One region of the Erwinia rhapontici genome, then DNA from elsewhere that is predicted to be linked to it. Evidence: riboswitches for the same ligand, from Rfam matches in the RefSeq annotation. Region 1 holds a riboswitch; each other region holds the start of a gene.
The links. Region 1 has a riboswitch for thiamine pyrophosphate ahead of thiB (thiamine ABC transporter substrate binding subunit). Riboswitches for the same ligand answer to the same signal wherever they lie in the genome.
Positions count from the first base shown of each region.

Region 2: it holds a riboswitch for thiamine pyrophosphate, as region 1 does, so the genes downstream of both, LJN55_RS08925 (TenA family protein) here and thiB (thiamine ABC transporter substrate binding subunit) in region 1, are expected to answer to the same signal.
Region 3: it holds a riboswitch for thiamine pyrophosphate, as region 1 does, so the genes downstream of both, thiC (phosphomethylpyrimidine synthase ThiC) here and thiB (thiamine ABC transporter substrate binding subunit) in region 1, are expected to answer to the same signal.

Region 1 is NZ_CP085627.1:4,218,125-4,228,360, forward strand. It holds gene leuC (3-isopropylmalate dehydratase large subunit) at 1-454, shown strand, start outside; gene leuD (3-isopropylmalate dehydratase small subunit) at 464-1,069, shown strand; gene LJN55_RS19470 (MFS transporter) at 1,142-2,326, opposite strand; gene sgrR (HTH-type transcriptional regulator SgrR) at 2,571-4,232, shown strand; TPP riboswitch at 4,268-4,416, shown strand; gene thiB (thiamine ABC transporter substrate binding subunit) at 4,452-5,438, shown strand; gene thiP (thiamine/thiamine pyrophosphate ABC transporter permease ThiP) at 5,414-7,024, shown strand; gene thiQ (thiamine ABC transporter ATP-binding protein ThiQ) at 7,008-7,724, shown strand; gene LJN55_RS19495 (DedA family protein) at 7,701-8,462, opposite strand; gene polB (DNA polymerase II) at 8,633-10,236, shown strand, end outside.
Region 2 is NZ_CP085627.1:1,856,189-1,866,424, reverse strand. It holds gene LJN55_RS08935 (methyl-accepting chemotaxis protein) at 1-1,863, shown strand, start outside; gene LJN55_RS08930 (LLM class flavin-dependent oxidoreductase) at 1,944-2,969, opposite strand; TPP riboswitch at 3,106-3,210, shown strand; gene LJN55_RS08925 (TenA family protein) at 3,277-3,966, shown strand; gene LJN55_RS08920 (ABC transporter ATP-binding protein) at 3,963-4,691, shown strand; gene LJN55_RS08915 (ABC transporter permease) at 4,688-5,437, shown strand; gene LJN55_RS08910 (ABC transporter substrate-binding protein) at 5,472-6,407, shown strand; gene LJN55_RS08905 (FAD-dependent oxidoreductase) at 6,601-7,815, shown strand; gene LJN55_RS08900 (ABC transporter substrate-binding protein) at 7,933-9,054, shown strand; gene LJN55_RS08895 (addiction module antidote protein) at 9,240-9,560, shown strand; gene LJN55_RS08890 (mechanosensitive ion channel family protein) at 9,800-10,236, shown strand, end outside.
Region 3 is NZ_CP085627.1:4,703,698-4,713,933, forward strand. It holds gene purH (bifunctional phosphoribosylaminoimidazolecarboxamide formyltransferase/IMP cyclohydrolase) at 1-89, shown strand, start outside; gene purD (phosphoribosylamine--glycine ligase) at 104-1,384, shown strand; gene LJN55_RS21655 (DUF1481 domain-containing protein) at 1,459-2,085, opposite strand; gene hupA (nucleoid-associated protein HU-alpha) at 2,306-2,578, opposite strand; gene LJN55_RS21665 (YjaG family protein) at 2,767-3,357, opposite strand; gene nfi (deoxyribonuclease V) at 3,420-4,085, opposite strand; gene hemE (uroporphyrinogen decarboxylase) at 4,102-5,169, opposite strand; gene LJN55_RS21680 (bactofilin family protein) at 5,339-6,076, opposite strand; gene nudC (NAD(+) diphosphatase) at 6,459-7,232, opposite strand; gene rsd (sigma D regulator) at 7,308-7,814, shown strand; TPP riboswitch at 7,920-8,018, shown strand; gene thiC (phosphomethylpyrimidine synthase ThiC) at 8,109-10,058, shown strand; gene thiE (thiamine phosphate synthase) at 10,055-10,236, shown strand, end outside.

The DNA of each region.
Region 1 (10,236 bases):
TGCCTCGGCAGAAAAAGCGCTGGCCTATATGGACCTGAAACCCGGTATCCGTCTGACCGACGTGCCGGTGGATAAAGTGTTTATCGGCTCCTGCACTAACTCGCGCATTGAAGATTTACGCGCGGCCGCAGCCGTGGTGAAAGGGCATAAGATTGCTCAGGGTGTGCAGGGCTACGTGGTGCCGGGTTCTGGCCCGGTGAAAGCGCAGGCAGAAGAAGAAGGTCTGGATAAGATCTTTATCGATGCGGGCTTTGAATGGCGTTTACCGGGCTGTTCTATGTGCCTGGCGATGAATAACGATCGCCTCAGCCCCGGAGAACGCTGTGCCTCCACCAGCAACCGCAACTTTGAAGGTCGTCAGGGCCGTGGCGGACGTACCCATCTGGTCAGCCCGGCCATGGCCGCCGCAGCGGCGGTCGCTGGTCACTTTGCTGATATCCGCGAGCTGATTTAAGGAACTGTTATGGCGAAAAAATTCACGCAGCACAGCGGTATCGTGGTGCCGCTGGATGCGGCTAACGTTGATACCGATGCGATTATCCCTAAGCAGTTTTTGCAGATGGTGACGCGCACCGGTTTCGGCCGGAACCTTTTTTATGACTGGCGTTATACCGACCCCGAAGGGCAAATTTCCAACCCGGAATTTGTGCTGAATAAGCCCGAGTTTAGTGGGGCCAGCATCATGCTGACGCGGGAAAACTTTGGCTGTGGTTCCTCACGCGAACATGCCCCCTGGGCGCTGACAGATTACGGCATTCAGGCCATTGTCGGTTCCGGTTTTGCCGATATCTTTGCTAACAACTCATTTAATAACCAGTTGCTGCTGGTAACGCTGAGCGAAGCGGAAGTGGATGAGATGTTCCAGTTAGTGGCAGCGGAACCGGGCATTCGCTTCACGGTTGATCTGGAAAATCAGCAAGTGCGGGCCGGGGATAAAACCTACCCGTTTGAGATCGACAGCTTCCGCCGCCACTGCCTGATTAACGGGCTTGATGCGATTGGCCTGACCTTGCAGCACGATGCTGATATCACCGCGTACGAGCAAAAACAGCACACGTTTTTGCGTTGATATTGCGGGCTAACCGAAAAAGAAGGTCAGCCCCTGCAACCTCTGTAGGGGCCTGGCATACCTGGCCCGTATTTATATCACGCGCTGTTCTCTGACCCGCCACGACAGCGCAAACGCCACCAGCGCCAGCAGTAACGCCACCCAGTACACCGAGTGATGGCCGAACGTCTCCGCCAGCGCGCCCTGCACAACACCCGCCAGGATCACCCCGGTTGAGATACTGTTGGTAAACAGCGTGGTGGCCGCACCAGGCCGCGACGGCATCAAGTCCTGAAACCAGATCATGCCAATCCCGGCAATAATGCCGATATACACCGCATTAAACAGCTGCAATATCATCAGTGCGCTGCGACTCTGGAACAGCACCAGACCAAGATAAAACAACGCCCCGCAGGCCACCGCCAGCAACATCATATTGCGCTTACCAAAGCGTTTCACGTAGTGCCCTGCCAGCAGCATCACCGGGATCTCCAGCCCCGCCGCCGTCCCCATCAACAGACCGGCCAGCGTATCCGGCATGCCCAGCACGCTACTGATATACAACGGCATATCAATAATATACATCGTGTTACAGGTCCACATCAGGACCGATCCGATAAACAGCATACGCACATCGCGGCTCTTCCAGCCGCTGATATTGGTGATGGGCACGTCTGCTGTCGCGGCCTGCGCGCGCGGCACCGACGGCAGGGTAAACCAGATTAACGCCACACAGACCACGAACAGCAGTGCAGCGACGAGAAACATGGTGGTAAAACCGTAGTTCAGCGCAATGGCAAAAGAGAGCGGTGGCCCAATCACCCACGCCAGTGATAACTGGGCGCGCATCACGGAACTGAACATCACCGCTTCACGGGCAGAGCTGTCAGCATATTCGCGTGCCAACGCAAAAATTTGCGGCATCGCCACGCTGGCGACCGCAGACAAGAAGACCCCGGCGGTAATTAACGTCAGATAATGACGATTGAAGGCGAATAACAACGCGTTACCTATCGCCATCACGCAGCAAAACAGGATCAGCATACGTCGGTCACCACGACTGTCCGAGCGTTTTGCCAGCAGCAGACTGACCACGATCCCCGCCACCGCATTCACCGTATAAAACAGCCCAACCCAGAAGGGGCGCGCCGCCACTTCACGGCTCAGAAACAGGCTAAGAGTGGGGGCCTGCAACGCACCGGCAATCCCAACCATGAAAGAAACCGCCATAAAAGCCAGATAGACCGGATGAATACGACGGCGTTGGAGCGATGTCATGACGGATGCCTCGACTGGCTGAAATAAGAGTGAACAGACTCAGAGCTTAGAAGAAAACCGACGAAAAAAGCCAGCGGCTTACCGCTGGCTGGTGAAAAGCACCATACTCAGAATCAGGGCTTACGCCACTGTGAATGATTGAACGCCATTCCGAAGAATGCCTCCCGCTCTTTCATCTGTTGCCATTATCGCCGTAATATAAGGCAGGAAAAACAGACAGCTTTTAACACAGGGTTCCTCTTTTATGTCCTCACCCCGTTTACAGCAGCAATTTATCCGGCTCTGGCAATGTTGCGACGGCCAGCCACAGGAAACCACGCTCAGCGATCTGGCGGTACAGCTTAGCTGTTCCCGGCGTCATATGCGTAACCTGCTGAATGCCATGCAGGATCAGGGCTGGCTGGAGTGGCAGGCTGAGGCAGGACGCGGCAAGCGTTCACGCCTCACTTTCCGTTATACCGGGCTGGCGTTACAGCAACAACGGGCAGAGGACTTACTGGAACAGGACCGCATCGACCAACTGGTGCAACTGGTGGGGGATAAAAACCGCGTACGTCAGATGCTGCTCTCCCATTTAGGCCGCAGTTTCCGCCAGGGTAAACATATTCTGCGCGTGCTCTACTACCGTCCGTTACTGAATCTGCTGCCCGGGACGCCGCTGCGCCGCTCGGAAACGCATCTTGCGCGGCAAATCTTCAACGGGCTGGCACGGATAAATGAGGAAAACGGGGAAATCGAACCGGATATTGCCCATCACTGGCAACAGATCGCCCCGCTGCACTGGCGCTTCTTTCTGCGCCCGGCCATCCACTTCCATCATGGCCGTGAACTGGAGGTTGAGGACGTCATTGCCACGCTCGTACGCTTAAAAGAGCAACCGCTGTTCAGCCACCTCGAACGTATTGAATGCCACACCCCCTGGACGCTGGATATCCATCTCAGCCAGCAGGATAACTGGCTGCCCTGGCTGCTGGGCAGCGTCAGCGCCATGATCCTGCCGAAAGAGTGGCCGCATATGCGTAATTTTGCCCGTCAGCCGGTGGGCACCGGCGCCTACGAGGTGGAACGCAACCAGCACAGCCAGCTGCGCATTGCCGCCTTTGATGATTACTTTGGTTATCGCGCATTGATTGATGAGGTCAATATCTGGGTGCTGCCGGAGATAAGCGACGAACTGGTTTACTCCGGTGTCAAACTGCAAAGCGAAAGCACCGATGAAAAATCCGAAGAGAGCCGACTGGAAGAGGGCTGCTATTTCCTGATGTTTGATCAGCGTTCTGAGCATGGACGTAACGAACAGCTGCGCCGCTGGATCAGCACCATTTTCAACCCTATCGCCCTGCTGAACCACAGCGGCATTGCCTACCAGCGCTACTGGTTCCCGGCCTACGGCCTGCTGCCACGCTGGCATCATCGCCGCGATATGGCCATTGCTGAGAAACCCGCCGGGCTGACGTCGCTGACCATCACCTGGTACAGCGATCATATTGAACACCAGGGCATTGCCAACGCGCTCGGACCGATCCTTGCCGCACACGGCGTTGAGCTGATCACTCAGGAAATTGATTATGAAAGCTGGTATCGCGGCGAGGCTAAAAGCGATATCTGGCTGGGCAGCGCCAACTTTACCCTGCCGCTGGAGTTCTCTCTGTTTGCCCTGCTGTATGAGATCCCGCTGATGCACCACTGTGTGCCGACTGACTGGGAAAGCGATGCCCGACTCTGGCGCGAGCAGAAACTCTCGCTGGCCGACTGGAGCAAGCAGTTGATCGACAGCAACTTCCTCCATCCGCTGTTCCACCACTGGCTCCTGCTGCATGGACAGCGCAGTATGCGCGGTGTACGCATGAACACGCTGGGCTGGTTCGACTTTAAATCTGCCTGGTTCGCTCCCCCCGAATCATGACGCTTTCGTAACAAAGACGAAACCACTAGAATGAGCCGTTCTCAACGGGGTGCGAAAACATCAGCTGACGCCGGATCACTGCACGACGCCGAATCAATGCCTGCGCAGCACGTTTTCGCTGAGATAAAACCCGTCGAACCTGACCCGGATCATACCGGCGTAGGGATTTGAGAGTGTCACTGACTCAGATCCTTTGCGCATACCTTTAAGGAACGCAAAGTGTTGAAAAAATATTTAGCTCTGCTGGTGCTGTTTTCCCTGCCTGCCCTCGCGGCCAAAGAAACCCTGACGGTTTACACCTACGACTCCTTCTCTGCCGAATGGGGACCGGGGCCTGCCATCAAGAAAGCCTTTGAAGCACAGTGTCACTGTGAACTGACATTCGTGGCCCTTGAAGATGGCGTCTCGCTGTTAAACCGGCTGCGCATGGAAGGCAAAAACAGTAAAGCAGATGTGGTGCTGGGCCTGGATAACAACCTGCTGGATGCCGCAGAAAAAACCGGGCTGTTCGCCGCCTCAAACACCGATACGTCCCACAGTACCGTCCCCGGCGGCTGGAAGAACACGACGTTTGTCCCTTATGACTACGGCTGGTTTGCTTTTGTCTATGACAAAACCAAGCTACAGAACCCGCCGAAAAGCCTGAAAGAATTGGTCGAGAGCGATCGTCCCCTGAAGGTGATCTACGAAGATCCGCGCACCAGCACCCCGGGCCTTGGCCTGCTGTTGTGGATGCAGCAGGTGTTTGGCGATAAAAGCCCGGAAGCCTGGCAGAAGCTGGCAAAGAAAACGGTGACCGTCACTAAAGGCTGGAGCGAGGCGTATGGCCTGTTCCTCAAGGGCGAAAGCGATATGGTGCTCAGCTACACCACCTCTCCCGCTTATCATCTGATTGAAGAGAAGAAAGATCAGTACGCCGCCGCCAACTTCAGCGAAGGGCACTATTTACAGGTGGAAGTCGCCGGTCAGTTGAAGTCCAGCAAGCAACCGAAGCTGGCGCAGCAGTTTATGCAGTTTGTGATGACTCCAGCGTTCCAGGACACCATCGCCACCGGCAACTGGATGTACCCGGCAATCAGCACGACGCTACCGGCGGGCTTCAATACCCTGACCGTCCCCACGACCTCACTGCAATACAGCCCACAGGACGTGGCAACACAGCGCAGCAACTGGATTAGTGCATGGCAACGCGCCGTCAGCCGCTAATTCCCGGCTGGTTAGTGCCCGGCGTGCTGGCTGCGATGCTGCTGGTCAGCGTGGCCTCGTTAGCGTTTTTTGCCCTTTGGCAGAATGCGCCCACCACCGACTGGCGCGGCCTCTGGCAGGATAGCTATCTGTGGCACGTGCTGCGCTTCTCCTTCTGGCAGGCACTGCTGTCCGCGCTGCTCTCGGTGTTGCCCGCCATTCCTCTGGCCCGGGCCCTTTACCGCCGCCGCTTCCCTGGCCGCAGCACGCTGCTGCGGCTGTGTGCCATGACGCTGGTGTTACCGGTACTGGTGGCGGTATTTGGTATTCTCAGCGTATATGGTCGCAGCGGCTGGCTGGCGCAGCTGTGCGCCCTGCTTGGCGTTGACTACACCTTCTCGCCTTACGGCCTGCAAGGTATCCTGCTGGCCCACGTCTTTTTCAACCTGCCACTGGCCACCCGCCTGCTGCTGCAGGCACTGCAGCAGATCCCCGGCGAACAGCGGCAGATCGCTGCACAGCTAGGCCTGAGTGGCTGGGCACATTTTCGTATTGTCGAATGGCCATGGCTACGGCGCCAGATCCTGCCCGCCGCAGCGCTGATCTTTATGCTGTGCTTTGCCAGCTTTGCCACCGTACTGTCGCTGGGCGGCGGTCCGCAGGCGACCACCATTGAGCTGGCGATCTTCCAGGCATTGAGTTTCGACTACGATCCCGGGCGCGCAGCCCTGCTGGCGCTGTTACAGATGCTGTGCTGCCTGGGGCTGGTTATGCTAAGCCAGCGTCTGAGTAAAGCGATCCCAGCGGGCAGCGACAGCCTGGGCGGCTGGCGCAATCCGCAGGACAGCTGCCGTGCTCGCATACTGGATTTGTTGCTGATCGCCGCCGTATTACTGCTGATCCTGCCACCGCTGCTGGCCGTGGTGATCGACGGGTTGAATCAGGGGTTCAGCACGGTACTGCATCAGTCTGCGCTGTGGCAGGCAATGTTAACCTCTGTGCGCATTGCACTGGGAGCGGGAATACTCAGCGTGGTTCTGACGATGATGCTGCTGTGGAGCAGTCGTGAGCTGCGCCTGCGTCAGCGCCCGTTATGGGGACAAACGCTGGAAATGAGCGGTATGCTGATCCTCGCGATGCCTGGGATTGTGCTGGCAACCGGCTTTTTCCTGTTGCTCAACCAGACCATCGGGCTGCCCGAGTCAGCGGAAGGGATGGTGATCGCTACCAACGCACTGATGGCCGTTCCCTACGCGATGAAAGTGCTGGAAAACCCGCTGCGCGATATTGCCGGGCGCTATAGCCTGCTGTGTCTGTCGCTGGATATTCGTGGCTGGAACCGCCTGCGGCTGATTGAACTGCGCGCGCTGAAACGCCCACTGGCACAGGCGCTGGCCTTTGCCTGCGTGTTGTCGATTGGTGATTTTGGCGTAGTGGCGCTGTTCGGTAATGAAAACTTCCGCACACTGCCCTTTTACCTTTATCAGCAGATAGGCTCGTATCGCAGCAGCGACGGTGCGGTCACCGCCCTGTTGCTGCTGTTGCTCTGTTTCCTGCTGTTTACCCTGATTGAAAAACTGCCGGGGCGCCATGTTAAACCTGACTAATCTGACTTATCTGTATCACCACCTGCCAATGCGCTTTACCTTCAGCGTACAGGCGGGTGAACGCCTGGCGATCCTCGGCCCAAGCGGGGCGGGAAAAAGCACCTTACTGAGCCTGATCGCCGGATTTTTACCGGTGAAAAGTGGTGAATTACAGCTGAACGGCAGCGAACATCGCGACAGCGCGCCAGCCCAACGCCCGGTATCGATGCTGTTTCAGGAGAATAACCTGTTCCCACACCTGACCGTGGCGCAAAACATTGGGCTGGGGCTGCACCCTGGCCTGAAGCTTAACCACCAGCAGAAGCATGAGTTACAGAATATCGCCCAGCGCGTCGGTCTGACGGACCACTTACAGCGTCTGCCCCATCAGCTTTCAGGCGGTCAGCGCCAGCGTGCGGCGCTCGCCCGTTGTCTGGTGCGTCAGCAGCCGATCCTGCTGCTGGACGAACCCTTCTCAGCGCTGGATCCGGCGCTGCGTAAAGAGATGTTAGGCCTGGTGGATGACGTCTGTACCGAACGCAATATCACCCTGCTGATGGTGTCGCACAGTATTGAAGACGCCGCGCACATTGCGCCGCGTAGCCTGCTGATTGTTGATGGGCGGGTTTACTGGGATGGCAGCACCGCGCAGTTACAGCGCGGTGCAGTGCCAGAAGCGGCGATATTGGGCATCGCCTTAGAAGAACACATCCCACAATAAGTGACGGAAAATCGGCATCATTGGATGGAACTGGATCGCCGTAAAGCTCACCACCGCCAGCACTATCATCAGCGGCGCCAGCCAGCGCAGACGCGTCAGGGGCAGATACGACGTAGCCCAGTCGTTCTGCTTCCTGGAACGCAGCCAGCGCCAACCCAGCCAGCAGCCCAGCCATACCAGTATCGCAACGCCTAACAGCAGCCACTTAAAGAGGCCGCTGCTGGCATCCTTTGGCACATCAATCGCCACCCCGGCGAGGATCCCCGGCAATAAGTAAAGCGGCGGCCACAGAATGCAGCCGATGATATTCGGGGGAATAAACTTGCGGACTGGCAGTTCAAGCATTCCGGCGACCAGCGGGATGAGCGGGCGTGTTGGCCCCACAAAGCGGCCAACGATGATGGTAAACATGCTGTGCTCATGCAGCGCGTGCTCCGTTTTATCCATCAGCTTCTGGTGTTTTTTAATAAACGACCAGCGGTGCAGCGGCCCTTTGAACTGCCAGCCAATAAAATAGGAAATCCAGTCGCCCAGCAGACAACCCAATGTGCCAACGGCCCAGGCAGGATACAGCCCAATCTGCCCGCTGCCGATCAGTGCGCCAAATGACGCCATCAATACCGTACCCGGTAACAGCAACCCGACCAGCGCCAGCGATTCAAAAAAAGTCACCAGCCCAACGGCCAGCAGTGACCAGGCCAAAGATTGGGTGATTAAATGTTGCAGCCAGGCTTCCATAACATTCCAAAAAAATGAGCAGAACCCCGGATTGTCCAGAGGCGGCAGGAAAGCGTCAAGGTCTGTTTTGTATGGGAACGTAGCAACGGAGTAAAGGTCTGGATTCAGGAGATGAACACTGTATAAATAAACATGCTAATATTAACACTTCATCACCCCCGGGAGACAGTGTGAACGACGCACAGGCAGGCTTTCTACTCACACGCCACTGGCGGGATACACCCGCTGGCAGTGAAATCACACTCTGGCTGGCGACGGATGCTGGCCCGCAGATGGTGGTGCTGCCGCCGCAGGAGTCCGTGGCGTTTATTCCAGCTGAACAGCAGGCAGCAGCCACGCGGCTGTTAGCGGGTGAGCGCGACTGGCGTTTTGCCCCGCTTGAGTTGAAAGATTTTCGCCAGCGTCCGGTGGTTGGCCTGTATTGCCGACAGCAACGTCAGCTACAAAAGCTGGATAAACTGCTGCGTGAGAATGGCATCACGCTGTATGAAACGGATGTACGTCCGCCGGAGCGCTTCCTGATGGAGCGGTTTATCACCGCTCCCGTCTGGTTCAGCGGTCAGCCCTCCGGGGACCGACTGACACAAACCCGTCTGAAACCACACCCGGATTATCGTCCGCCGCTGAAATGGGTATCGCTGGACATCGAAACAACGCGTCACGGCGAGCTGTACTGCATAGGCCTGGAAGGGTGCGGCCAGCGGGATGTCTACATGCTTGGCCCGGAAAACGGCGATGCCAGCCACCTCGATTTTAATCTGGAATATGTCGCCAGCCGCCCGCTGCTGCTGGAAAAACTCAACGCCTGGTTTGCCCGTCATGACCCCGATGTGCTGATCGGCTGGAACGTGGTGCAGTTCGACCTGCGTGTGCTGCAAAAACATGCCGAACGCTACGGCATACCGCTCAATCTGGGGCGGGGTTACAGCCCGGCGCTGGAATGGCGCGAACACGGGTTTAAGCCGGGTGTTTTCTTCGCCCAGGCCAGCGGACGGCTGATTATTGACGGTATTGAAGCCCTGAAATCTGCCTTCTGGAACTTTGAATCCTTCAGCCTTGAAGCGGTTTCACGCGAACTGCTGGGGGAAGGGAAAGCCATCAATAATCCCTGGCAGCGTATGGAAGAGATTGATCAGCGCTTTGCGGAAGATAAGCCCGCCCTGGCCCACTACAACCTGAAAGACTGCGAACTGGTGACGCGTATTTTCCAGCACACTGAACTGATGCCGTTCCTGCTGGAACGCGCATCGGTAAATGGCCTGGCCGTCGATCGCCACGGCGGTTCGGTGGCCGCATTTGGTCACCTCTACCTGCCGCGTATGCATCGTGCCGGTTTTGTGGCCCCAAATCTGGGGGATGTCGCGCCAGAGGCCAGCCCTGGTGGCTATGTGATGGACTCACAGCCCGGCCTGTATGACTCAGTGCTGGTGCTGGATTATAAAAGCCTGTATCCGTCGATTATCCGCACCTTTTTAATTGACCCGGTCGGGTTGGTTGAAGGCATGGCACAGCCGGATGAGGCCCATTCTGTCGCAGGCTATCGCGGTGCACGTTTTTCCCGCACCAACCACTGCCTGCCCGCCATTGTGAATCAGATCTGGCAGGGACGGGAAGAAGCCAAAAAGCAGGGCAATAAGCCGCTGTCGCAGGCGCTGAAAATCATTATGAATGCCTTTTATGGCGTACTGGGCACCAGCGCCTGTCGTTTCTTCGATCCGCGTCTTGCCTCCTCCATCACCATGCGCGGTCACGATATTATGCGTCAGACCCGGGA
Region 2 (10,236 bases), 2.4 Mb from region 1:
TGCATTATTATCGGTATATCAGGTTACGGTATTTACGCGTTAAAAACGATAGAACATAACTCAATAAAAACAACGCTGACCAATGATATTGGCAACCAGCTGGATGCCGCCCGGCAAAACCGTTTGATTTACATGCATACAGGTGATGATGAGAAAATGAAAGCGAACGGCGATGCCATTAAATCGATGCAAACGCTGATTAAGGATGCCAGTCAGTTCACCTGGCGCGGAGAAGCTCAAAAGCAGTTTGAACAGCTCAGCGCCAATATTGAACGCTACAGTGAGTTACGAACTGACTATTACGATAAAAGCCGCCACAGTAATCAACTCGCTAAAAACCTGCTGCAACAAAGTGATAATCGCTTTCTCCCCAACCTGCAAGATGACTTAAAAAATACCGCATCTGATAGTGACTCTCTCGATAAAATTTTTGATTTACTCTTCGCGTTTTCCCTGCTCAGTGAGGCTGGCAACACACTGATCGCAAAGCATACTCCTGAAACCATATCGGACTTTGACGCATTATATCGCCGCACTGAATCGCTGTATAATGACAGCCTGGCACAATGGCCAGAGGCGACAAAAAACGTATTGACCCCGGTATGGATGCGCTACGAGGCTTTGAAAGCGAGTGCAGAAACGTATTTATCTGCCATCGCGAAAACACAACTATCTGCCGACAACATGGCCCAGGGTGCTAACGAACTGAACACCACTGCAGCCACATTAATTGAAATGCAGACGGAATATAACACCCAGGTAATTTCTCGCACGATCACCATTATCACCCTCCTTTCATTACTGGCGGTGTTTACCGGGCTGGTCACCGCTTGGGCGATCACGCGTAAAATCACACGACCTGTGAGTGAAAATCTTGCCCTGGCACAGCGCATTTCCAGTGGCGATCTGACGGCTCAGATCACCGCCTCCTCCAAAGATGAATTGGGTGAGCTAACCCAAACAATGGGCGCGATGAATACCCGTTTATGCGACATGATCTCGGGCATACGTGAAAGCGTCAGTCACTTAGCCAGTGCCTCATCACAGATTGCCGCAGGGAATACGGATTTAGCGTCCAGAACGGAGCAACAGTCCGCCGCCGTGGTGGAAACCGCCTCCAGTATGGAGGAGCTCACCTCGACGGTACGCCTTAACGCCGATAATGCCTTGCAAGCCAGCAAGCTTGCTGCCAGCGCCAGCGCCGATGCCCGTAAAGGGGGTCAGATCGTCAGTGAGGTGGTCAGCACCATGAATGGCATCGCAGGTAGCTCAAAGAAAATCACTGAAATCATTAGCGTGATCAACGGTATTGCTTTCCAGACCAATATTCTGGCATTGAATGCCGCTGTCGAAGCCGCCAGGGCCGGTGAACAGGGGCGCGGTTTTGCCGTTGTTGCCGGTGAAGTCAGAACGCTGGCGCAGCGCAGCGCAGATGCGGCGAAAGAGATAGAGTCGCTGATCAACGAGTCGGTAGCACGTATTGGGACAGGGACTGAACTGGTGAACAAAGCCGGTGACAGCATGGGAGATATCGTCAACTCCGTGAGCCATGTCAGCCAGATTATCGATGAAATCTCTAGTGCCTCTCACGAACAGCGTCAGGGCATTGAACAGATAGGGAAAGCCGTGACCGAGATGGACTCGACCACACAGCAAAATGCGACCCTGGTTCAGGAATCGTCTGCCGCCGCTATTTCGCTAGAGCAGCAGGCAAAGAAACTGAGTGAGATGGTCGCTATCTTTAAGATCAACACCAGCCGGGTGCATGAAGGCGAGTTTGTTGTCGGATCCTCAAGCCATAACCCCCTTCCCCTCCGCGCACAAACGTCTAAAGCCCTTGAGGAAGAGTGGACCTCGTTTTAAACCGACTACGCCCCGGCGAGTGTGAATAAGATCATCGTTGTCAGGTTCCCCCGGATACCGGGAGAGCCTGACAGCACGTGCTACTCGCGCCAGCCGAGGCCCGGTGCCACATGCTTGAGGATCGCTTCGATAGTATGCGCGCAGTAGTCCACACCCAACTGGTTCGGCACCGTGAGTAACAGGGTATCGGCTTCGGCAATCGCTTCGTCCTGCGCCAGTTGTTTAATCAACTGGTCCGGTTCTGCGGCGTAGCTGCGGCCAAAGATGGCGCGGGTTTTCTCATCAAGATAGCCCACTTTGTCCCCTTCTTTGCCGCTGTTGCCAAAGTACGCACGGTCCATATCATTCACCAGCGCAAAGATACTGCGGCTCACCGAAACACGCGGGGTGCGCGTATGTCCGGCGGCTTTCCACGCTTCCCGGTAGGCGCGGATCTGTTGCGCCTGCTGGATATGGAAAGGCTCACCGGTTTCATCATCTTTCAGCGTTGAGCTTTGCAGGTTCATCCCCAGTTTCGCCGCCCAGACGGCGGTAGCATTGGAACCGGCCCCCCACCAGATACGGTCACGCAGCCCTTCCGAGAACGGCTCCACGCGCAGCATCCCTGGCGGGTTCGGGAACATCGGCTGCGGGTTTGGTTTGGCAAAGCCTTCGCCACGCAGCACATCCAGCAGCACTTCGGTGTGATGACGCGCCATATCCGACTCGTTTTCCCCTTCCGCAGGCTGATAGCCAAAATAGCGCCAACCGTCGATCACCTGCTCAGGAGAACCCCGGCTGATGCCCAGCTGCAAACGCTCACCGGAGATCAGGTCGGCAGAGCCGGCATCTTCTGCCATATACATCGGGTTCTCGTAACGCATATCGATCACCCCGGTGCCGATCTCAATACGGCGTGTTTTCGCGCCGACGGCGGCCAGCAGCGGGAACGGCGAGCTTAACTGGCGGGCAAAGTGATGCACGCGAAAATAAGCACCGTCCGCACCGAGTTCTTCAGCGGCGACCGCGAGATCAATCGACTGCAACAGCGCATCGGCCGCCGAACGGGTGCCGGACTGCGGCGAAGGGGTCCAGTGGCCGAACGACAGAAATCCAATACTTTTCATGGGGGTATCCTGTGGGGTGAAACAAATGACGATTGATTAGCAGTATATACCCAAAATAATTCGAGGTGCAGCCAACGCATCTGCGGCTCGAAGTATGACGGGTGGATTGTAATGAAAAATGAAATCCCGTATAAAAGAGCCCTCCGAGGGGTGTCCTGTATGGGCTGAGATGGCGTAACAAGCCGAACCCTTTGAACCTGATCTGGGTCATGCCAGCGAAGGGACGGGTTGGCAGTCACCTCTGCCCTGTTCACACCTCCGCGTGCCCGGATCTCCACTTAAATGAGGGGATTCAGTGTCTAAAACTATTCAGCCTGTTGATTTCAGCCAGGGTCTGTACGGACGTTTACGCCAGCAGGCCGGTAACGACTGGCAGGACTATGTGGCGCACCCGTTTATTCACCAACTCTCACGCGGCACGCTGCCCGAGAGCGCCTTTCGTCGTTATCTGACGCAGGACTATCTTTTTCTGATTCACTTTGCCCGTGCCTGGGCGCTGCTGGTCAGCAAACTGCGCACGCTGCCCGAAATGCGTGCGGCGACGGCGTCTCTGAACGCCATCGTCGCAGAGCTGCCGCTGCACGTTGGCTACTGCGAAAGCTGGGGGCTGAGCGAAGCGCAGATGATGCGCGAACCGGAAGCGGCGGAAACCATGAACTACACCCGCTATGTACTGGATATCGGTCACTCGGGTGATGCGCTGGATCTGCTGGTGGCGCTGCTGCCCTGTGTGGCGGGCTACGCCGAGATTGGCCTGCGCCTGTTGAACGCCCCGGAGACGGTTTTACAAGGCAGCCCTTATGCCTCCTGGATCCGCAACTATGGTGATGCAGACTATCTGAACGGCGTTCGTGCCGCCCTCGGTTTACTGGAAACGGTCGGTGAGCAGCGCGGGGCCGAAAGCCGCTTCACCGCCCTGTCTGAGATTTTCACCACCGCCACGCGCCTCGAGTCGGCATTCTGGCAGATGGGACTGAATGCGGTGCACCGGACATGAACCCACCCGGCATTGAGGTGCGCGATCTGACGCTGTGCTTCGGCCCGCGTCAGATTTTCGACCGTCTCAGTTTTACCCTCCCGCCGGGGCGATTTGTTGCCCTACTGGGGGCCAGCGGCAGCGGCAAGACCAGCCTGCTGAAGATCATCGCCGGGCTGGCGAAGCCCACCTCCGGCACCGTCTGCGGTAGCGATGGCCTGCCGTTGCCCGGGCGCATTGCTTACATGGGACAGAAAGATCTGCTCTATCCCTGGCTGTCGATCAGCGACAACATCACACTGGGTGCACGTCTGCGCGGCGAAAACGTGGATGCCGCCTGGGCTGCCCATCTGCTGGAACGCGTCGGACTGCACGGGCACGGCAACGATCTTCCTGCGGCGCTTTCCGGTGGCATGCGCCAGCGGGCGGCGATTGCCCGCACGCTGTATGAAAGACGCCCCGTTGTCCTGATGGATGAGCCGTTCTCCGCGCTGGATACGCTGACGCGGGCCAAAATCCAGACGCTGGCCGCTGAACTGCTGGCCGACCACACCGTATTGCTGATTACCCATGACCCGATGGAAGCCTGCCGTCTGAGTCACCACCTGCTGGTGTTGTCTGGTTATCCTGCCGGGATCGACGACACTCACACCATTGGTGGCCAGCCGCCCCGTGCGCCGGATGATGCCGATGTGCTGAAAAGCCAGGCCGAACTGTTACAGCAGTTGCTGAGGGCCGCAGAATGAGCGGAAAAATGGCCGCCAGCGCACGTGGCGTAATGATTTTTACCGGGCTGCTGCTGCTGTGGTGGCTGGCCACACTGAGTGATATTCCCGCCTTTTTACTGCCGTCGCCCGCCGCTGTTGCCCGCGCGCTGTGGGATGGCCGCGCTTTCCTCACGTATCACAGCCTGATAACGGCCTCAGAAGTCCTGATTGGGCTGGTGCTGGGCGTACTGCTGGGGTCGCTGCTGGCGATCGGCATGATCTTCTCTCCTCGCCTGCAACGCTGGCTGATGCCCGTGGTGCTGACCAGCCAGGCCATTCCGGTGTTTGCCCTCGCGCCGCTGCTGGTGCTGTGGTTTGGCTTTGGCATCAGCGCCAAAGTGGCGATGGCGGTGCTGGTGATCTTCTTCCCGGTGACCTCTGCTTTCTTTGACGGGCTGAGGCGGGTTAATCAGGACTATCTGGACCTTGCCCGCACCCTGGGTGCCTCACGCTGGGCGCAGCTGCGCCATGTCCGGCTGATGGCGGCGCTGCCTGCTTTTGGCTCCGGCCTGCGCATGGCGGCTGCCGTGGCACCGATTGGCGCCATTATCGGCGAATGGGTCGGTTCGGCCGAAGGGCTGGGTTACGTGATGCTGAACGCCAATGCGCGCATGCAAACCGATCAGTGTTTTGCTGCGTTGTTTATCCTGGTGCTGATGACCGTTTTACTCTGGATGGCGGTCGATGCCCTGCTCCATCGCCTGATCAACTGGGCACCCGAATAATGTTGATTCCCCTTAAATCTGAAAGGAACACAGAATGATGATGAAAACCTGCGCTGCCCTGCTGTTAAGCGGTGCCTGCTCCACAGGCGTCATGGCCAACGAGAAACTGACGCTGGTGCTCGACTGGTATATCAACCCGGACCACGCACCGATTATGGTTGCCGATCAGATCGGGGCATTTAAAGCAGAAGGGCTGGACGTGAAGATTGTGCCCCCGTCCGATCCCTCCCTGCCGCCGCGCCTGGTCGCAGCGAAACAGGCGGATCTCGCCATTACTTATCAGCCGCAGCTGCACTTTTTCGCCGATGAAGGCCTGCCGCTGGTGCGCGTGGGCACGCTGATCAATACCCCGCTGAACACGGTGATGACACTCGATAAAAGCATCACCTCACCGGCAAAACTGAAAGGGAAAACGGTGGGTTATTCCGTGAGCGGTATTGAACAGGCAACGCTGACCACCATGCTGAAGCAGGAGCGCGCCAGCCTGAAGGAGATTAAGCTGGTCAACGTTAACTTCCAGCTGACCAGCGCCCTGCTGGCCGGGCAGGTGGATGCGGTGATTGGGGGTTACCGCAATATTGAAGCGCAGGAGCTGAAGCTGCAGGGCAAAGATCCGGTGGTGTTTAACGTTGAGGATTACGGCGTTCCGGCCTACGACGAGCTGGTGATTGTGGCGAATCGCGATAGCGTCAATGAACCGAAGGTGAAGAAATTCCTCGCGGCGCTGAAGAAAGGCAACGACTATTTACAGGCCCACCCGGAAGAGAGCTGGCAGGTGTTCGCCAAAGCGCACCCGGAGCTGAATACCGAGCTGAACCATGTGGCATGGCAGAAAACCCTGCCGCTGTTTGCCAAAGACCCGGCAGCACTCGACGTGAAGCGTTATGACGCCTATGAGCAGTTTTTGTTGAAGAATAAGCTGATTAAGAAGATCACACCCGTTGCGCAGTATACGGTTGAGTTGCGCTAATCGACTAAAACCCTTGACGCCCCCCTCAGCAGGGTTCGACCGGTAAAAAGGTCGAACCCTTCGCAGGCATTAATCTGTCCTGATGGACCTTCCGTTCCGGGTCGCCAGTTCCAGCCAGTCTGGGCAAATCACCGCTCGCCAAAGATAATGATAACCATTACCATAAATCAGCGATTACCTACCCGGAGCCAACATGAACGCAACGTCCCCTGAACGCATCACCACTGACTGCTGTATCGTAGGCGGCGGCCCGGCCGGACTGATGCTGGGTTATCTGCTGGCGCGCGCAGGCGTGCAGGTGACCGTGATCGAAAAACACGGCGATTTTTTGCGCGACTTCCGGGGTGACACTATCCACCCCTCCACGCTGCAAATCATGCATCACCTGGGCCTGCTGGAGGAGTTACTCAGCCTGCCTCATCAGCGTGCCCCGCGTTTACAGGCAGAAGTAGGGGGTGAAGAGGTCACGCTGGCCGATTTTTCCCGCCTGCCGGTGAAATGCCGCTTTATTGCTTTTATGCCACAGTGGGACTTCCTCAATTTTCTGGCGGCGAAAGCGTCTGCCCTGCCCGCGTTTACCCTGTGCCAGTCCACCGCATTCAGCGAATTACTGTATGACAATGGCAGCGTATGCGGCGTGCGCGCCAGCAGCAACAGCGGCACCTGCGACATCCACGCACAGCTGGTGATCGGCTGTGACGGACGGCATTCGCTGGTCCGGCAGCAGGCCGGGCTGACCGGGCGCTCGTTTGGATCGCCGCGCGATGTGCTGTGGTTCCCTCTGGATAAACGCGATGAGGACCCGGAATGGAATATGGGCCACAAGGGACCCAAACAAAACTTTATCATGCTCGATCGCGGCAGTTTCTGGCAGTGCGGCTACTCCATTACCAAAGGTGAGTTCGGGCCAATGAAGGCCGCAGGAATCGAGGCGTTTAAACAGCAGGTTGCCGCCGTGGCGCCCTTTCCGGCCGCCAGGCTGGCAGAGATGACCGACTGGCAGCAGGTCAGGCTACTCGATATCCGCATCGACAGACTGGATGCGTGGATGAAGCCCGGCGTGCTGTGCATCGGGGATGCCGCCCATGCGATGTCGCCTATCGGCGGCGTTGGCGTCAACCTCGCGATCCAGGATGCAGTTGCCTGCGCCAACATTTTGACGCCCGCGTTACGCCAGGGGAAAGTCAGCCTGCGCCTGCTGCAAAAAGTGCAAAAACGCCGCCATTTCCCAACCTGCGCCACGCAATTTATCCAGATAAAAATGAGCGGAAAAAAACGCAAAGAGGGCGAATCCAGCCCGCTGCCGCGTATCATCAAGCGCTTTCCTTTCCTGCCTTATGTTTTCGGCTGGATCATCGGGCTGGGTTTTCGTCGTGAGAAGCCGCGCCGCTTTAAAACGCCATCCTGACAAATCCCGTCACGATTTTCGGGTGCGCCGTTTACATTCTGTTTAACTTATGTTTACTCTACGGCCAATAATAATGATAACAATTATCGTTTATTAACTGGCCGGGAAATTTGTACCATGACAACGCTGAAAACCTTACCCGCTCTGCTGTTGGCGACGCTGCCTTCACTGGCATTCGCCACCACTTACCCGCTGACCGTCACCGATATGGACGGGCAAAAAGTGGTCATCAACCATGAACCGCAGCGGGTGATCCTCCAGGACGGACGTGAAATCCTCAGCCTCGCCTTACTTGACCGTGACAACCCTTTCCAGCGTGTCGTCTCCTGGAACAACCTGATGAAAAAGCAGGATACCGGTAGCTGGAACCTGCTAAAAAAACGCTGGCCGGACGCGGAAAAAATCCTCGATATGGGCTTTTCTGACCAGGGTGAGGTCAACCTTGAAACGGTGATCGCCAAAAAACCAGACCTGATGATTGCCCAGCTGCGCGCCAAACCGGCGCTCAAGCAGACCGGGGTACTGACTCAACTGAGTGCGCTGAATATCCCGGTACTGTTTGTTGATGATGAGCTGCATCCGGTACAGAATACCGCGGCCAGCATTACCCTGCTGGGCAAGGTATTGAATAAGGAAGACAATGCCCGCGCCTATACCGATTTTTATACCCAGAAACTCAACGCCATTCAGGCCGCAGTCAAAAACGTATCACCTAAACCGAGCGTATTCGTTGAGCCGATTGCCGGGATAGGCGGTGGCGGTGAATGCTGCTTCACCCACGGCCATAACGGCTGGGGCGCGCTGATAGAAGCTACCGGTGCGAAAAATATCGGTTCCGATCTGCTGCCCGGCACCAGCGGCACCATCGCGGTGGAAAAGGTCATCAACCTTAACCCGGATTACTACGTGATGAGTGGCTCGAAGCGCGGGGGTAAAACCAGCCCGGTGATCCCACTGGGTTACAACACCGAGGTGAGCGAGATTAAGGCCAGCTTTGACAACCTGCGCAATCGTACCGGGGTGAAAGATATTCCGGCGGTAAAAGCAGGCAAAGTGGCGGCGGTGTATCACCACTTCTATAACCATCCGTACAACATTATCGGCATTGAGATGCTGGCAAAAGACTTCTACCCGCAGCAGTTCAGCCAGACGAATCCGACCGCTGACTATCACTACATTATCCGCACCTTTACTAAGCTGCCGGATGAGCCGATCAATATCGAATATCATCCGCAGTAAACTGCCTGCATTGAACTCGTCAATCGCGCTGAAATTCAGCGCGATTTTTTTATTTCAAAAAAAACAATTATTTGTACTTTTTCGTGTACAGCTTTTCTTGCGAGGTAGTCACTTGCCTGTCTGTTGTATTTAAACTACAGTTAGAATTATCAAGGATGAAATATCACCATTGACGAGGTAAAGATATGCACAGTAAAGCGACTGAACATGACAGCGCCGTTATCGACATGCTGCGTGAGGATCCCGGATTCGCGCAGGTTTACCTACAAACAGCACTGGAAGATATTTATGAAGACGGTGGCGTCGGTGCTTTTCTGACCGCCCTGCGCCACGTGGTCAATGCCCGTGGCGGCATCGGTGAAATTGCGGCTAAGTCCGGTCTGTCCCGTGAGCAACTTTACCGCACGCTTTCCGATAAAGGGAATCCGACCCTCAAGACGCTCACGGCGATCACCCGCGCAGCAGATGTGCGTCTGTTTGCCAAAGCGGCGGGTCAGGCAAGTTAAGCAGGCCATCCTGGGCGGACATACTGCTGAATGCGGGGGTGAGCTGGATCACGCTGATGCCCCACAAAAATCGTTTTCTTTTCAACGTTTTTTTGTGTTAAGACAGTCAGGACACTCAATTTTTCATACACTCATGTATTCACCATTTCATCCGCAGATCACTGAGAAGAGAGCGGTTACTGAGTTTTATTACTGACCTGACAACCAATGGGTTGTTGGCGGAAGATAAGGGAAAAAGAATGCCAATGATATTCGGTGAGTTATCTGGTGCTCCATCATGGGTGCCTGCTGTATTGCTCGTCACGCTCTCATTTGCAGTGGGTTTCCTGGCCCGATTTATACTGTTAAGATTCATCCGATACTGGCAGAGTCGTGACAGAAAGCTCTTCAAATCACTTGAAAAGCATCTTCGTGGATCAATGTTTCTTTTCATCCCCTTACTGTTAATCAATGTAGGGGTTAATTATATTAATGTTAATCCGAACTCACTTTCTTTTATAAGTACAGTCATTAATATATTTATTATATTATCATTTTGCTCTATTTTAATCCGCTTGACTAATGTCGCGCAGGATATGCTTTTTATACGCTATGACATTAACCTTTCAAATAATCTTCGCGCCCGTAAAATTCGCACGCAGATAATGTATGTCAAAAAGGTCGCTATCGTATTACT
Region 3 (10,236 bases), 490 kb from region 1:
GATCGATTCGTGATGATGAAGTGATCGCTGCCGCTGACGAACACGGCATTGCGATGATCTTCACCGACATGCGCCACTTCCGCCATTAATTACGGAGCTTCAGATGAAAATTTTAGTGATTGGTAATGGCGGCCGCGAACATGCGCTGGCCTGGAAAGCCGCTCAGTCTCCACTGGCTGATACCGTTTTTGTTGCTCCTGGTAATGCGGGCACCGCGCTGGAGCCTGCGTTACAAAACGTGGCGATCAGCCCGACAGATATTCCTGCCCTGCTGGCTTTTGCCCGCGATGAGAAGATCGATCTGACTATCGTTGGCCCGGAAGCACCGCTGGTCATCGGCGTAGTAGATGCGTTTCGCGCAGCCGGCCTGAAGATCTTTGGCCCAACCCAGGCCGCTGCACAGCTGGAAGGATCTAAAGCGTTCACGAAGGACTTCCTGGCACGCCACAAGATCCCAACCGGCGAATACCAGAACTTTACCGAGGTGGAGCCTGCTCTGGCTTACGTTCGTCTGAAAGGCGCACCGATTGTCATCAAGGCCGATGGTCTGGCGGCAGGTAAAGGTGTGATTGTGGCCATGACGTTGCAGGAAGCCGAAGACGCCATTCAGGATATGCTGGCAGGCAACGCTTTTGGCGATGCGGGTCATCGTATTGTGGTGGAAGAGTTCCTCGACGGCGAAGAAGCCAGCTTTATCGTGATGGTCGATGGCGAGAACGTGCTGCCAATGGCCACCAGCCAGGATCATAAACGCGTTGGTGATGGTGATACCGGGCCGAATACCGGTGGCATGGGCGCTTACTCTCCAGCCCCCGTGGTCACAGATGAAATCCACCAGCGTGTGATGGACGAAGTGATCTGGCCAACCGTACGCGGAATGGCGGGTGAAGGGAATGTTTATACCGGCTTCCTGTATGCAGGCCTGATGATCGATAAAAGTGGTCAGCCGAAAGTGATCGAATTCAACTGCCGCTTTGGCGATCCAGAAACTCAACCGATCATGCTGCGTCTGCAATCCGATCTGGTCGATCTTTGCCTGGCGGCCGTTAATGGCAAACTGAATGAAAAAGATTCAGTCTGGGATCCCCGTCCATCACTGGGTGTGGTGCTGGCCGCTGGCGGCTACCCGGGAGATTACGTTAACGGTGAGCAGATCCATGGCCTGCCTCTGGAAGAAGTGGTGGATGGCAAAGTGTTCCATGCTGGCACCACACTGCAGGACGAGCTGGTCGTGACCAATGGTGGCCGCGTTCTCTGCGTTACTGCGTTGGGCGAAGACGTTGCTGCTGCACAGAAACGTGCTTATGAGCTTGCCAAACCGATCTCATGGAAAGGGAGCTTCTGCCGTAAAGATATCGGTTACCGCGCGATAGACCGTAAATAACGCATCGAAGCGGATCGTCGATCCGCTTTGACCGATTCAGCATCAAGGCGATCAACGATCGCCTTTTTTTATGCTTAAAATCCCTCTTCTTTCGGTTCCGTCTTGCAGAAGTCACTGGCAGACACCAACAGCAGCTGCGTGCCTGCCGGAGCCTCCAGCCAGGCGATACTCACAGGGCCGGACGTGTCTCGCTGCTGACGAGCGATACGACCCAGCTCAGTCTGATCCAGCTCAGGTCGCACTATTTTCCCCTGACAGGTGGTGATTGTGCCATCCTGTTGCCAGCTACCCTGCCTGAGCAATACATTCCCTGAGAGCAAATCATCACTGATTTTTAGCATCCGCTGGGCATCAAACTGATACAGCGCAATCTCATCCGCAGAGAGGGCTTCGCGCCGCCCGGACAACTGGCGTTGCATAAAGCTCAGGCTGCCGTCCTGGTCAAAGCGCAGCGTCACATCGTCAGGCTTATCACCGATAACATGACGTTCTACCGAAACCAACTTGCCCTGCTGCCAGAGATAGTCGCTGGTTTCCGTAGCGGCGCCATTAAACGGGGTATATACCGTCATCAGATGTGAAACCTGCTCGTGCTGGTTCTTACGCCAGATGCGCACCGTACCCCGATCGGCAAGATAGCCGCTGGCGGTAAAGTCCGGCAGATCAGAATGCGAACTACAGCCTGCTAACAGAATTAGCATGCCAAGAGAGAGTCGTTGGACTACAGAAGTCAGTTTCATGCGAAAAGAGTATCACAACAGCGCTAAAGCAGAAGAAACCGTTAGCGGGTAAACGGAGGTTTGTCGAGATATGGCGGAGGAGCAGCAGGCAGTGAAAGGATACGGAATGATCCACGCAGGGAGAGAGATAAACAAAAGGGGCGAATTCGCCCCCCTGTTTAAACTCTTCACCGTCAGACGATTACTTAACAGCGTCTTTCAGTGCTTTACCAGATACAAATGCCGGTACGTTTGCAGCGGCAATTTTGATCTCATTACCAGTCTGCGGGTTGCGGCCAGTACGCTCAGCACGGTGGTTAACTTTAAAGGTACCAAAACCAACCAGTTGTACAGCATCACCGTCTTTCAGAGACTCAGTAATCGCAGCCAGGGTGGATTCCAGAGCAGCTTTAGCCTGGGTCTTAGACAGGTCCGCTTTGTCCGCAATTACATCAATCAGTTGAGTCTTGTTCATAAGTTATCCTTACAGTGTATTTATCGCTTGCTAAGCATCAAGTGCGAGGGAAAAACCAGATTCTGGCACTCTCCTGCATACACGCACCGATAGCCACATTTTTCAGCCCCCCAAATGTAGACCAGACTGGGGGCGAATGTGAAGCCCAAAGGCGCTACAAATCAGGCCTGAAGTCACGTTTTGTCGCCTTACTGCTGAAAATTTATACCGATGTTACTAATACCGGATTCACGCAGGTCGGATCGTAACCCTTTTATCAGCTCCAGGTCCCTGTCCTCGCAGGCGGCGAGCAGGCGGAATATCTCCCACTGGATGTCCCATTCCTCTTCAACGGCAGGATTCACCTTCAGCTCTTCTTCGGTCATTTCGCGACCTGCCTGGGTCATTTCCAGCATCGCCACCGTCGTAATTGACGTCTCGCTCACGGCAATAGCATGGACCAGCGTTTCACCGCTCAAACGAGAATGCAGCAACTCGCTGAGCGCCACACAGGCATCAATTGCCGGGTAAACGCCATACAGATCGTAGTCGTCGGCTGAAGGGATCGCTTCTTCCAGTTTTTCCAGCTGGCTGTCAAAGTTCACTTTCGCGTCTTTCACCACCAGGGTTTCCCATAAAAGATCGAGAATACGGCGGTAAAGCTGGCCATCACCAAAACCGGTTTGCTGGCAAAATGCACGGTAGTTGGGCACCATGCGTTCACACAGACAAGCCATAAAAGTAACGTGCTGCCAGCTTTCCAGCTTTTCCAGCCGCAGATGAATCGGGTTACGTAACATATCGGGATCTCAGAATTAATGCACTTGCCGCAGTGTACCTGAAAAGCCACAGGGCAGCACGGTTAACCCCGGGACAGCGCGGTAAAAGCCGTGCGGCGCGAGGCAACAGCATCCGCCCAGCGCGTAGGCTCAGGCAGACGATAGCCCTGCAAACAACGCTGCACCCAGTCAAGTGCAGTTGCATGGCTTACGCGGTGTCCGGGAGAGATAAACAGAGGATTACAGCGAGCCTTGCTGCGCAGCACAAAGCCCAGCAACTCATCGTGGTCCATCAGAGGCTGGCAACTGCCCGGTTCTGCTGCCGGAGGTTCAAATTTTCCACACAGGCGTTTTTTCGCCACGCCAATCGTAGGGACGTCGACCAGCAGGCCAAAGTGGCTGGCCACGCCAAGACGACGGGGATGAGCCACTCCGTGTCCATCAACGAATAACAGGTCGGGATGATTGGACAGTTGTTTCCACGCCGCTTGCAGAGCAGGTGTTTCACGAAATGACAGGAAACCGGGAATATAGGGCATCGTCGTAGCAACACGCGCCACCTGATGCTCAATAACCTGAAGTGAGGGATATTCCAGAATCACCAGGGCGGCGCGTGTCACCGCACCACTCTGTTCAAACCCCACATCTGCGCCACCAATCAGGCGGGGAGGCATTACATCAAAGTCATCCTGACATCTCACGTCCGCTGCACGCTGACGCTGCTCGTCACGTAATGCTGCAATATCCATATTTTCCCCTAACTGATTACTCCTGGTGGTAAGGACGTGAGAGCTTGTGCACTGCCTCGACGAACACACCGGCGTTTTCTGGTGGTACATCCTGATGAATACCGTGGCCAAGGTTGAACACATGCCCTTCGCCCTGACCAAAGCCCTCAAGAATGCCCGCCACTTCCTGCTCAATACGCTCAGGAGCGGCATACAACATCGATGGGTCCATATTGCCCTGCAACGCGACCTTATGGCCCACACGGCGACGTGCGTCGGCAATATCCGTTGTCCAGTCAAGGCCCAGCGCATCACAACCTGTTGCGGCCATCGCTTCCAGCCATTGCCCGCCACCTTTAGTAAACAAGGTAACGGGTACACGGCGCCCCTCATTTTCATGCAGCAAACCATCAACGATTTTGTGCATGTAGTGGAGCGAAAACTCCAGGTAGTCGCGTCCGGTCAATACGCCGCCCCAGGTGTCAAAAATCATCACTGACTGGGCACCTGCGCGGATCTGAGCATTGAGATACAGCGTGACACTGTCGGCCAGCTTATCCAGCATCAGATGCAGCGTTTTCGGCTCGGCGTACATCATCTTTTTCAGTTTGGTAAACGCTTTGCTGCTGCCGCCTTCCACCATATAGGTTGCCAGCGTCCACGGGCTGCCAGAAAACCCGATCAGCGGCACGTCGCCGTTGAGGTTTTTGCGGATGGTACGTACCGCATTCATCACATAACCCAGCTCCTGCTCCGGGTCAGGAACAGGCAATTTTTCAACGTCAGCGCGGCAGGTGACAGGAGAGGAAAAACGTGGGCCTTCACCTGCTTCAAAATACAGTCCCAGTCCCATCGCATCGGGAATGGTCAGGATATCGGAGAACAGGATCGCCGCATCCAGCGCATAACGCCGCAGAGGTTGCAGCGTAACTTCACAGGCCAGTTCCGCGTTTTTACACAGCGACATAAAGTCACCGGCTACAGCGCGAGTTGCTTTGTACTCCGGCAGATAACGTCCGGCCTGACGCATCATCCATACCGGGGTAACATCCACTGGCTGGCGCAGCAATGCGCGCAGATATCGATCGTTCTTCAGTTCACTCATCACGAGACTCTCTCACCATACAGGCTGCTAGTGTAACATTTATTGGAATTGACGATGATCGACCACTCGAAAAATTGAGCTAACCAGGCACACCCGCCCCTGAATGCATCGTGAACAACGACAGGGGAAAGATGAAATTTAGCGAAATAACAACAGCTTTCCCTTACTTTTAATTGCCAGCCGCCACATTTCTTCCTGGTGAACTATCGATTTTTCCCTGCGTGTTTTCAACAGCGATAAGAGAAGGTGAACTGTCGCCCATAGTGACCATCCGTTTTTTTTCTTTCTTCTCCACCGGCAACTGTGGCTCTTCAATCTGATGAGAATTTCCTATAAATACCCCACCTTTCTCAATGGAGAACTCGGTGGCGAACACTTCACCTTCAATCCTGCCACGCGACATAATAACAACCGTCCTGGCATAACAGCTTCCTTTCAGCAGACCATTGACCACCAGCTTAACGGACTTTACTGTTCCGACAACCTGACCTTCCTTACCAATCTGCGTCATTTTCTGGCTGGTCAGGTCCCCTTCAACAACACCATTGATTGAAATATTGTTTTCGTTGGTCATTTCGCCCCGTAATACAGTACCAATAGAGATCACTGTTTCTTTCGTATTACTGTCATCATACGAAGGAGCAAGGGGTGATACATTTTGTTCCAGCTTGACCTGTGAAGATAAATTCTCATTTGACTGAGGCTCTGCCTTGCGATTGAAATTAAACACGTTTTTAATCGTCCTTTTATTGTATAGAAAGGGGATAGCTAGCAGCATAATCAGGCACACCATAACACCCAGAGAAATTAATAAGGTCGTTCTTATTGATAGCGCAAAGGCAAGTATACTTATGCTCCAGCAAGACCAGATTCCCCACAGATAACATTGTTTTTTCGTCTCAGACATTGTATTCACTCACAACGTACGGAACCTCATGCACAAGACTCAGCCGCTGACGTCATCATTAAGCTGAGGACGTGATCGCGTCATCGTTAACCAGAAAGTCATTTCTGGAAAGCAGCACCGAATTAAATAAATGTGAATAGAAGAAAACACCAGTAAAATTAACGGGTGGAATATCACTTTTTAAGCATTTTTAATGAAACCACTCTTTATTATGATAAGCGGCGCAGTTTATGGCATGGAATGATATTTGAATTCACTGCAAATATAAAGTCGTGTTTGTTTATATTATTTAAATAAAGCAATAACTCTCCTGACTCAAAAAATGAACCAGGAGAATATATCGCTAAAAAATCTTTATCAGAAAAAAACATTAAAAACAGTATTATTCGGCTTCTGCGCGACATATTGCGACAGTGTCTTCAATCAGCCTGCGAGCCACCGTTCCTGCTGGAGGTAACTGCGGCAACGCATCGTAACGATACCACCCCGCAGACAGCAGTTCTTTTGGATCAATATTGATATCACCGCCAGCATAGTCGGCCATAAACGCCATCATCAGTGACTGGGGGAAAGGCCAGGGTTGAGAAGAGACATAGCGCAGATTCTTCACACGGATGCTGCTTTCTTCCATCACTTCACGTGCTACCGTTTGCTCAAGGGTTTCGCCCACCTCGACAAAGCCAGCCAGTACCGTGAAAATCCCGTTACGATGCCGCGTATGCTGCGCCAGCAAAATCTCTTCGCCCCGGCGGATCGCCACGATAATGCAAGGTGCAATTTGCGGATAGTAACGCTGCCGGCAATGCCCGCAGAGACACGCCCATTCGGTTTTGCTGGGGTGCATTTCATGGCCACAGTAGCCACACCAACGGTGTGAACGATAGAATTCTGATAACTGAATACCGCGTCCGGCAAGTTGGAACAGGCCCGTATCTTGATCGAGCAACTGGCGTAGCGATCCCATATCCTGAGGATACGTACCGCGGATCAGCCACACTTTCTCGCCCTGCCACTCTCCAATCGGCGCCCCTGATCGCCCTGTCAGGCCCAATGAGCCCGCATCACCATGCGGCAGCTCACCTTTTGGTAACCAAATTTTATGTTCCTGGCTGACAAGCCACCAGCCAGCGTCTACGCTTAAAATTTCCTGTTCCACCATTTTGCTCATCATCCTCAGCTTAAAGACTGGATTGAGGTCAGACGTTAAAATATAACATTCACGGAGTTGAACATGCTTAACCAGTTAGAAGTCCTCACCGCGCGCGTCGGCGGATGCAGTGAGCTGGTAGACTTCTGCCTGCGCTCCCGCAAGCAGTTGCTGGTTACCTATTACCAAATGGCTGGCATTAAGCCTAACAAGGAAACGCTGACGACGCTCGATGAAAACGCGCTGGATACATTCTGCCAGCATCTGGTGGACTACCTTTCCACCGGTCATTTCACCGTCTACGAACGTTTTATCAAGGAACTGGAAGGGACCGAGCAACTGGCGAAAGCGTCGTTAATCTACCCCTCTTTAAAAGCCAATACCGATCAGATAATGGAGATTTATGATTCGCATCTGGAAACAGCCATCGATGATGATAACTGCGTTGAATTTCAGCGGGCATTATCGGTAGTCGGTGAAGCGCTGGAGGCTCGATTTACGTTGGAGGATAAATTCATCAAGCTGGCTTTAGAAAAAAATGATGATAATCAAAGCGCTACCAACTCGTGCTCGCTTGCTCGCCCTGCCTGATTCGTTATCAGAATGTGAATTTCTTGTAGTTTCCAAAAAGCCCCTTTATGCTTGAGGGGTAAGGGCGAGGCATGCCTCACCCTTACGTTGACTGAAAAACCAGTCGATATCTTGTCGGAGTGCCCCAGGGCTGAGACCGTTAATTCGGGATCCGCGGAACCTGATCAGGTTAGTACCTGCGAAGGGAACAAGAGTAAATCAGCTATTACGGTGTGATACCGTATTTTGTCACATCGTTCTCATTACTCCCGCCTCCAGGCAAGCAAACTTCCGAATTATTATCAGGAACTTGCTATGTCTACCGTTGAAAAACCTTTCATTGAGAAAAAAACCAGCCGCCGGGAACAGCGTGCAGAAGCACAGCAGTTTATCGACTCCCTGCAGGGCACTGCCTTCCCCAATTCAAAACGCATTTACCTGACCGGCTCGCAGCCGGATATCCGTGTGCCGATGCGCGAAATTCAACTGAGCCCGACCACCGTGGGCGGTAGCAAAGACGAACCGCTGCTGGAAGCGAATGAACCGATACCGGTCTACGATACAGCGGGTCCCTACGGCGATCCGGCGGCGGCGATTGATGTTCACAAAGGGCTAAATCCGCTGCGCAGCACCTGGATCATCAAACGGGGTGATACCGAACAGATCGCTGAACTTAGCTCTACCTACACCCAGCAACGCCTCGAAGATGAAGGGCTGGATCATCTGCGTTTTGATAATTTGCCACGTCCGCGCCGGGCGCTGGAAGGCCGCTGTGTCACTCAGATGCACTATGCCCGGCTGGGCATGATCACCCCGGAAATGGAATTTATCGCTCTCCGTGAAAATATGGGGCGAGAACGCATTCGCGGCGAGGTGCTGCTGCAACAGCATCCTGGTCACAGCTTTGGTGCACAGTTGCCTGAAAATATCACTGCTGAGTTCGTTCGCCAGGAGGTTGCTGCAGGACGCGCGATTATCCCGGCCAATATTAATCACCCGGAATCGGAGCCGATGATTATCGGTCGCAACTTTCTGGTGAAAATTAACGCCAATATCGGCAATTCCGCGGTCAGCTCTTCCATCGAAGAAGAGGTGGAAAAACTGGTGTGGTCAGCCCGCTGGGGGGCAGATACGGTGATGGACCTTTCCACCGGGCGTTATATTCACGAAACCCGCGAGTGGATCCTGCGTAACAGCCCGGTGCCGATTGGCACGGTGCCCATCTATCAGGCGCTGGAAAAAGTGAACGGTGTGGCAGAGGACCTCAACTGGGAAATTTTCCGCGACACACTGCTGGAACAAGCTGAACAGGGCGTTGATTACTTTACTATTCATGCGGGTGTGCTGCTGCGCTATGTACCGATGACCGCCAAACGCCTGACCGGTATCGTTTCGCGCGGCGGCTCAATTATGGCGAAATGGTGCCTGTCTCACCATAAAGAGAGTTTCCTCTATCAGCATTTCCGCGACATCTGTGAAATCTGCGCCGCCTACGATGTTTCGCTGTCGCTGGGCGATGGCCTGCGCCCGGGTTCCATTCAGGATGCCAACGATGAAGCACAGTTCGCAGAATTACGCACGTTGGGCGAACTGACCAAAATTGCCTGGGAATATGACGTCCAGGTGATGATTGAAGGCCCTGGGCATGTGCCCATGCAGATGATTCGCGTCAATATGACGGAACAGCTTGAGCACTGTCACGAAGCCCCGTTTTATACGCTGGGGCCCCTGACGACAGATATTGCTCCGGGTTATGACCACTTCACTTCCGGTATTGGCGCCGCCATGATCGGCTGGTTTGGCTGCGCGATGTTATGTTACGTGACACCCAAAGAACACCTCGGCCTGCCGAACAAAGAGGATGTCAAACAGGGATTGATTACCTATAAAATCGCAGCCCATGCCGCCGACCTGGCGAAAGGCCATCCCGGAGCACAGATTCGTGATAACGCCATGTCGAAAGCGCGTTTCGAATTCCGCTGGGAAGATCAGTTTAATCTCGCCCTCGATCCGCACACTGCCCGTGCATATCACGATGAAACCCTGCCGCAGGAATCCGGCAAAGTGGCACACTTCTGCTCAATGTGTGGACCCAAATTCTGTTCAATGAAGATCACCCAGGAAGTGCGTGAATACGCCGCACGTCAGGAGGCCGAAGCACGGCCGATCGAAATAGGTATGGCACAGATGTCTGACGAGTTTCGTCACCGTGGCAGTGAACTGTATCATCGCGCCGACCCCCTGAAATCAGAGGAACAAATATGAGTCGTGGAGCTTTTCCCCCAACCAATGCCAGATTGGGTCTTTATCCGGTGGTCGATACGGTGGAGTGGATTGAACGCCTGCTTGGTGCGGGAGTACGTACACTGCAGCTGCGCATTAAAGACTGTGCAGAGCATGAAGTGGAGCAGCAGATTGTTGATGCGATTGCCCTGGGTAAACG